Cereibacter sphaeroides 2.4.1: one gene and its partner. The protein of the gene in region 1 binds, or shares a complex with, the protein of each later gene. Links are inferred from orthologs where the notes say so. Each region holds a gene or a part of one and is shown on either strand. Other genes may lie near its edges.

What was found.
Region 2: the proteins of meaB (region 1) and scpA are in contact, whole or in part, in a crystal structure (PDB 8DPB), measured with the Methylorubrum extorquens proteins. The link is inferred for Cereibacter sphaeroides 2.4.1 from one-to-one orthologs. Residues at the interface, in SOR26638.1 of Methylorubrum extorquens: Arg20, Ala21, Ala24, Arg25, Thr28, Ser32, Arg33, Arg34, His37, Thr98, Gly99, Gly100, Ser101, Ile102, Leu103, Lys106, Thr107, Ala110, Ala113, Ile114, Asp115, Arg116, Ala118, Phe119, Ile120, Arg121, Pro122, Pro124; in SOR27001.1 of Methylorubrum extorquens: Glu577, Glu578, Asn579, Asp580, Gly581, Arg582, Arg583, Arg585, His596, Ala604, Ser605, Ala608, Asp609, Gly611, Phe612, Asp613, Val614, Asp615, Ile616, Gly617, Pro618, Leu619, Glu625, Arg628, Gln629, Val631, Glu632, Asn633, Asp634, Glu661.

What each region holds. Positions count from the first base shown.
Region 1 is NC_007493.2:616,129-619,261, forward strand. The notes cover bases 248-3,071. They hold meaB (methylmalonyl Co-A mutase-associated GTPase MeaB), read left to right. Parts: upstream 248-1,085; coding sequence 1,086-2,057; downstream 2,058-3,071. Other genes in these bases: RSP_RS03060 (DUF3108 domain-containing protein), read right to left, coding at 248-949; rpmB (50S ribosomal protein L28), read left to right, coding at 2,271-2,561; RSP_RS03075 (hypothetical protein), read left to right, coding at 2,737-3,071. In the rest of the region: ATP-dependent helicase HrpB, read right to left, coding at 1-190; more of RSP_RS03060, read right to left, coding at 236-247; more of RSP_RS03075, read left to right, coding at 3,072-3,096; RSP_RS03080 (copper chaperone PCu(A)C), read left to right, coding at 3,126-3,133. UniProt on the Escherichia coli protein: Binds and hydrolyzes GTP. Likely functions as a G-protein chaperone that assists AdoCbl cofactor delivery to the methylmalonyl-CoA mutase (MCM) ScpA and reactivation of the enzyme during catalysis.
Region 2 is NC_007493.2:801,530-804,738, forward strand. What follows is about bases 260-3,159. They hold scpA (methylmalonyl-CoA mutase), read left to right. Parts: upstream 260-594; coding sequence 595-2,724; downstream 2,725-3,159. Other genes in these bases: RSP_RS03975 (DUF4174 domain-containing protein), read right to left, coding at 260-503. In the rest of the region: RSP_RS03970 (acetyl-CoA carboxylase biotin carboxylase subunit), read left to right, coding at 1-58; more of RSP_RS03975, read right to left, coding at 60-259. UniProt on the Escherichia coli protein: Catalyzes the interconversion of succinyl-CoA and methylmalonyl-CoA. Could be part of a pathway that converts succinate to propionate.

The DNA of each region.
Region 1 (3,133 bases):
CGCGGGCAGCCAGACGCCGCGGCTCGAGCATCACGATGCGCCCCTCGGTGAGGCCCGCCTTCAGGATCGCCAGCGGCACGCGCGTGGTCTTGCCCGCGCCGGGCGGCGCCTGCAGCACCGCCATCCGCTGCGCGCGGAGCGCCGCGATCAGCCCGGGCAGGGCGGCATCGATGGGAAGCGTCTCGGTCATGCGGCCCTTATGGCGCCCGGCGCGGGCGCGCGCCAGAGCGGGCGGTCAGCGCCGCCGCAGGGTGGCCTTGCCGTAGATCGTGTCGGTGGCGACCTGCACGACGCGCATGCGCCCCTCGGCGGTGGGCTCGTAGCGCAGCGTGAAGGGGAAGCGCGACTTCTCGGCCATGTCCTCCTCGGAATAGCCCGCGATCCGCCGGAACTCTCCGGCGCAGGCGACGCCGCCCTCGGCCGCCTGCGGCGCGCCGAGCACGACCTGCGTCCGCCGCCGCCCGTCGAAGATCTCGAGCGAGGTCCGGCATTCCTGCCCGGGATCCACGTCGCGCAGCGCGGCATAGAGCGCGGTCAGCGGATCGACCGTGCCGCGCTGGGCGGCCGGATCCACATCGTAGGAGCGGGGCTTGCGCGCAGGCTCGTAGCGTTCGACCACCGGCCGGCCGTTCCGCCAGGCGAGCTGCACCTCGGACTGACGCCGCCCGGTGTCGGCCTTCTCGCTGTAGGCGCTGGCCTGCGGCGTGCCGCGCACGATCCGGCCGCTCGCGCGGGCATCGTAGCGGACCGTGCGCAGGAGGCTCACGAGACCGCCGCTCTGCAGCCGCCCGTTCACCGCATAGCGCCCGTCCTGCTCGCTGCCCGCGAAGGAGAGCGTGCCCGCCCGCACCCCGCGCAGCACGAGGTCGAACACCGCCTCGTCGGACTGGGCCGCCGCCGGCCCCGCCAGAAGCAGCATCAGCGCCGCGATCCCGAACCCGATCCGCATCGAACCCTCCTTTGCCGCATCCGAGCCTCTGGCATATCGCGGGAAGAGAGGGCACAACAGCCCCGCATCCCCGGGCAGGCCTGACAATCGCGTCACCGCGCCCGCGATGCGCCAGACCCTCATGCCGGAGCGCCCGATGGACCTGACCGATCTCGCCTCCCGTCTCGCCAGCGGCGACCGCCGTGCGCTGGCGCGCGCCATCACGCTGGTCGAGAGCCGCCGCGCCGATCACCGCGAGGCGGCGCTCGCGCTTCTGGCCGATCTGGCCCGGAACGGGCGCGAGGCGCTGCGCATCGGCCTCTCGGGCACGCCCGGCGTCGGCAAATCCACCTTCATCGAGAGCTTCGGCCTCCGGCTGACGGGGCAGGGGCTGAAGGTCGCCGTGCTCGCGGTCGATCCCTCCTCGGCGCGCTCGGGCGGCTCGATCCTCGGCGACAAGACCCGGATGGAGCGGCTCTCGCGCGATCCGCAGGCCTTCATCCGGCCCTCGCCCTCCCAGACCCATCTGGGCGGCGTCGCGCGGCGCACGCGCGAGGCGGTGGCGCTCTGCGAGGCCGCGGGCTTCGACGTCATCCTGATCGAGACGGTGGGGGTGGGCCAGTCCGAGACCGTGGTGGCCCAGCTCTGCGATCTCTTCCTGCTCCTGCTCGCGCCCGCGGGCGGCGACGAGCTGCAGGGCGTCAAGCGCGGCATCATGGAGATGGCCGACCTCATCCTCGTGAACAAGGCCGACGGCGATCTGAAGCCCGCGGCGCTGCGGACGGTGGCGGACTACGCCGGCGCGCTGCGGCTCCTGCGCCGGAGGCCGCAGGATCCCGAGGACTTCCCCAAGGCGATGCCGGTCTCCGCACTCGAGGAACAGGGGCTGGCCGACGCCTGGACCGAGATGCAGGCGCTCGTGGCCTGGCGCCGCGAAACGGGCCATTTCGCCCGCCGCCGCGCCGAGCAGGCGCGCCACTGGTTCGAGGAGGAGGTGCGCGAGGGCCTCCTCGCCGTTCTGAGCCGCCCCGGCCCTGCGCGCGAGCGGATGGCGCGCCTCGGCGCCGCCGTGACCCGCGGCGAGATCACCCCCGAGGCCGCCGCGGCCGAGCTTCTGACCACGCTCTGAGGCCCCCGGCCCTTCAGTCTGGCCCAAATATCCCGCGGGGGTGCGGGGGCGCGAAGCCCCCGCGCGGCCGGCCCCCGCCTCCCGGCCCGCGGGCTCTCCCTCCCGCCCCTGAATCGCTTGACGCCGCCCCGCTTTGCCCCTAAACGGCCTCGATGGAATTCGGCGCGCTGCCTTTGGCGGTGCCCTTCATGCACAACCACGAGGATCTCGACCATGTCGCGCGTCTGCGAACTTAGCGGTAAGGCTCCGATGACCGGCAACACGGTCAGCCACGCCAACAACAAGAGCCGTCGGCGCTTCCTGCCGAACCTGAACGATGTCACGCTGATCTCGGACGTGCTCGGCCAGTCCTTCAAGCTGCGCATCTCGGCCGCGGCGCTGCGGACGGTCGACCACCGCGGCGGCCTCGACGCGTTCCTCGCGAAAGCCAAGGACGACGAGCTGTCGGTCAAGGCCCGCGCGATCAAGAAAGAGATCGAGAAGGCTCAGGCCACCGCGGCCTGATCCGGCGCCTTCGCCGCATGAGTGGGGGCCCCGCGTCGCGCGGGGCCTTTTTCGTTTCGGACATTCCCCGCTGCGGCCCGGGACCCGGCCGGAAGCCCCACGCGGATCGCGGCCCCGGGGTGCGCCGGCGCCATCTTCGCGCCGAGGGCCGCTTGTGGCCGGCGCCGGGCGGCCTATGATCGGGGCCATGATGCGCTCCCTTCTGGCCTGCCTCCTCTCCCTCTGTCTCGCCGCGGCCTCGCTGACGGTGGCCGAGGCGCGCGGTCGCGCGGCGGGAGCGCAGCAGGTGGTGATCTGCACCGGCTACGGCGTGACCGCGGTCGCGCTCGATGCGCAAGGCCGGCCGGTGGGCCCGCTCCACCCCTGCCCGGATTGCCTCGGAGGGCTGACCCTTCTGGCGCTTCCGCAGGCCCCGGCACTGCCCGCCCTGTCGCTCGGGCGGGGCGAGGCTCTGGCCGTGCCGCCTCCGATCCGCGCCACTGCGGCCGCCTCTCCCGTCCCCTGCGCCCGGGATCCGCCTGTCTCGTCCGCCTGATCGCCAAATCACACAGTCAGGAGAGACAGATGACCCC
Region 2 (3,209 bases), 190 kb from region 1 along the record:
CGCCGCCGCGCCGGGGGCGAGCCTGCGGGTCGACGATGTGATCATGGAGTTCGAATGAGCTACCGGCCGGCCGGGTTCCTCTCGAGCAGTTCGTCCCGTCGCAGGGGGAACTTGTCGATGGCCCGGCCGATCTCGCGCACGTCCCAGGGCAGGGGCTTGCGCAGCTTCACCTGCCCGTCCTTGTCGAGGATCACGAGCGAGAAGCCGCGGGGATGCAGCGTCCTGCGGATCTCGGACGGATCGTCGGGGCTGGTGTCGAAGATCACGATCACGTCGCGCTCGTCCAGAAAGTCCAGGCGGGCCGCGATCATCTCCATCTGCCGGATGAAGTTCGGATCGGCCTCGGTGTCGGCGAAGACCACCACCGGCCGTTTCGCCCACAGGAACTGTGCGAGCGTGAACCCATGGGCCTCGACCGGCCCCGGCCCTTCGGGGGCTGGGGTCTCCGCGAGGGCGGACAGGGGTAGAAACGCTGCAAGAGCAAGAATTTGAAGGGGTTTCATGCGGCCTCCCGTCCTCATATAGGCCGGCACCCGCCGAAACCCAAGTCTCACGCGTGGCCCCGCGCCCGCGGTCAGTAAGAGGGAAGAGCCGATGACCGAAGATCTCGATGCGTGGCGCAAGCTCGCCGAGAAGGAGCTGAAGGGCAAGAGCCCCGACAGCCTGACCTGGAACACGCTGGAGGGCATTCCGGTCAAGCCGCTCTATACCAGGGCCGATCTTGCGGGGATGGAGCATCTCGACGGGCTGCCCGGGGTCGCGCCCTTCACCCGCGGCGTGCGCGCCACGATGTATGCGGGCCGCCCCTGGACGATCCGGCAATATGCGGGCTTCTCGACCGCCGAGGCCTCGAACGCCTTCTACCGCAAGGCGCTGGCCGCGGGGCAGCAGGGCGTCTCGGTGGCCTTCGACCTTGCGACCCACCGCGGCTACGACAGCGACCATCCGCGCGTGGTGGGCGACGTGGGCAAGGCGGGCGTGGCCATCGACTCGATCGAGGACATGAAGATCCTGTTCAACGGCATCCCGCTCGAGAAGATCTCGGTCTCGATGACGATGAACGGCGCGGTGATCCCGATCCTCGCCAATTTCATCGTGACCGGCGAGGAGCAGGGCGTGCCGCGGGCCGCGCTGTCGGGCACGATCCAGAACGACATCCTCAAGGAGTTCATGGTCCGCAACACCTACATCTATCCGCCCGAGCCCTCGATGCGGATCATTGCGGACATCATCGAATATACCTCGAAGGAGATGCCGAAGTTCAACTCGATCTCGATCTCCGGCTATCACATGCAGGAGGCGGGGGCGAACCTCGTGCAGGAGCTGGCCTATACGCTGGCCGACGGGCGCGAATATGTCCGCGCGGCGCTGGCGCGCGGCATGAATGTGGACGATTTCGCCGGGCGCCTCAGCTTCTTCTTCGCCATCGGCATGAACTTCTTCATGGAAGCCGCGAAGCTCCGCGCGGCGCGGCTTCTGTGGCACCGGATCATGTCCGAATTCGCGCCGAAGAAGCCCGGCAGCCTGATGCTGCGCACCCACTGCCAGACCTCGGGCGTGAGCCTGCAGGAGCAGGACCCCTACAACAACGTCATCCGCACCGCTTACGAGGCGATGTCGGCGGCGCTCGGCGGCACCCAGTCGCTGCATACCAACGCGCTCGACGAGGCCATCGCGCTGCCCACCGAATTCTCGGCCCGGATCGCTCGGAACACCCAGATCATCCTGCAGGAAGAGACGGGCGTGACCAGGGTCGTCGATCCGCTGGCGGGCTCCTACTATGTCGAAAGCCTGACCGCCGAGCTTGCGGAAAAGGCCTGGGCGCTCATCGAGGAGGTCGAGGCCATGGGCGGCATGACCAAGGCCGTGGCCTCGGGGATGCCGAAGCTCCGGATCGAGGAATCGGCCGCCCGCCGGCAGGCCGCCATCGACCGCGGCGAGGATGTGATCGTCGGCGTGAACAAGTATCGGCTGGCCAAGGAAGATCCGATCGAGATCCTCGACATCGACAACGTGGCCGTCCGCGACGCGCAGATCGCGCGGCTGGAGAAGATGCGCGCCACCCGTGACGAGGCCGCCTGCCAGGCGGCGCTCGACGAACTGACCCGCCGCGCCGCCGAGGGCGGCAACCTGCTCGAAGCCGCGGTGGATGCCTCGCGCGCCCGCGCCTCTGTCGGAGAGATCAGCATGGCCATGGAGAAGGTGTTCGGCCGCCACCGTGCGGAAGTGAAGACGCTCTCGGGTGTCTATGGCGCGGCCTACGAGGGCGACGACGGCTTCGCGCAGATCCAGCGCGACGTCGAGAGCTTCGCCGAGGAAGAGGGCCGCCGGCCCCGGATGCTGGTGGTGAAGATGGGGCAGGACGGCCACGACCGCGGCGCCAAGGTGATCGCCACCGCCTTCGCCGACATCGGCTTCGACGTCGATGTGGGCACCCTGTTCCAGACGCCCGAGGAGGCGGCGCAGGACGCCATCGACAATGACGTCCATGTGGTGGGCATCTCCTCGCTGGCCGCGGGCCACAAGACCCTCGCGCCGAAGCTGATTGAGGCGCTGAAGGAGAAGGGCGCGGGCGAGATCCTCGTGATCTGCGGCGGCGTGATCCCGCAGCAGGATTACGACTTCCTGCAGCAGGCGGGGGTGAAGGCCATCTTCGGCCCCGGTACCAACATCCCCTCGGCGGCCAAGCACATCCTCGACCTGATCCGCGAGGCCCGCAGCTGACCCGACCGGCGCCGCCCGACCCCCGGGCGGCGCCGGTTGTCCCTTGCGGCCCCTGCGCAGGCGGGTCCCGCCCGCGTCCCTCCCGGACCCGGCGAGCCGAGGGCCGACCCCGGCACCGCGTCCCGCCCCTCACCGCGCTTTCACTCTGCCCAAATATCCCGGGGGTGCGGGGGCAGCGCCCCCGCGCGCGGTCTCCCCTCGCGCAGGCCCTGCCGAAACCGGGACGGAGGCCGCCCCGCCCGGACCATCCGCCGCACCCCCATGTCGCCTTTCGCGGCGAAAGCGTCGTGTTCTTTTCCGCTGGACAGCCGCTTTGCCGCCGGGCTAGGTGAAAGCCACAGGATCGGGAGAATCCGGGGGCGACCCCGGTGCCGAAGGAGCAACCGCCCCGGTAAACTCTCAGGCGCAAGGACCGTCCTGTTTCGAAGACTCTGGAGAGAGGCCGGACGGCCCGCCGAAGGGATAACGATCTCAGGCGCAAGGGA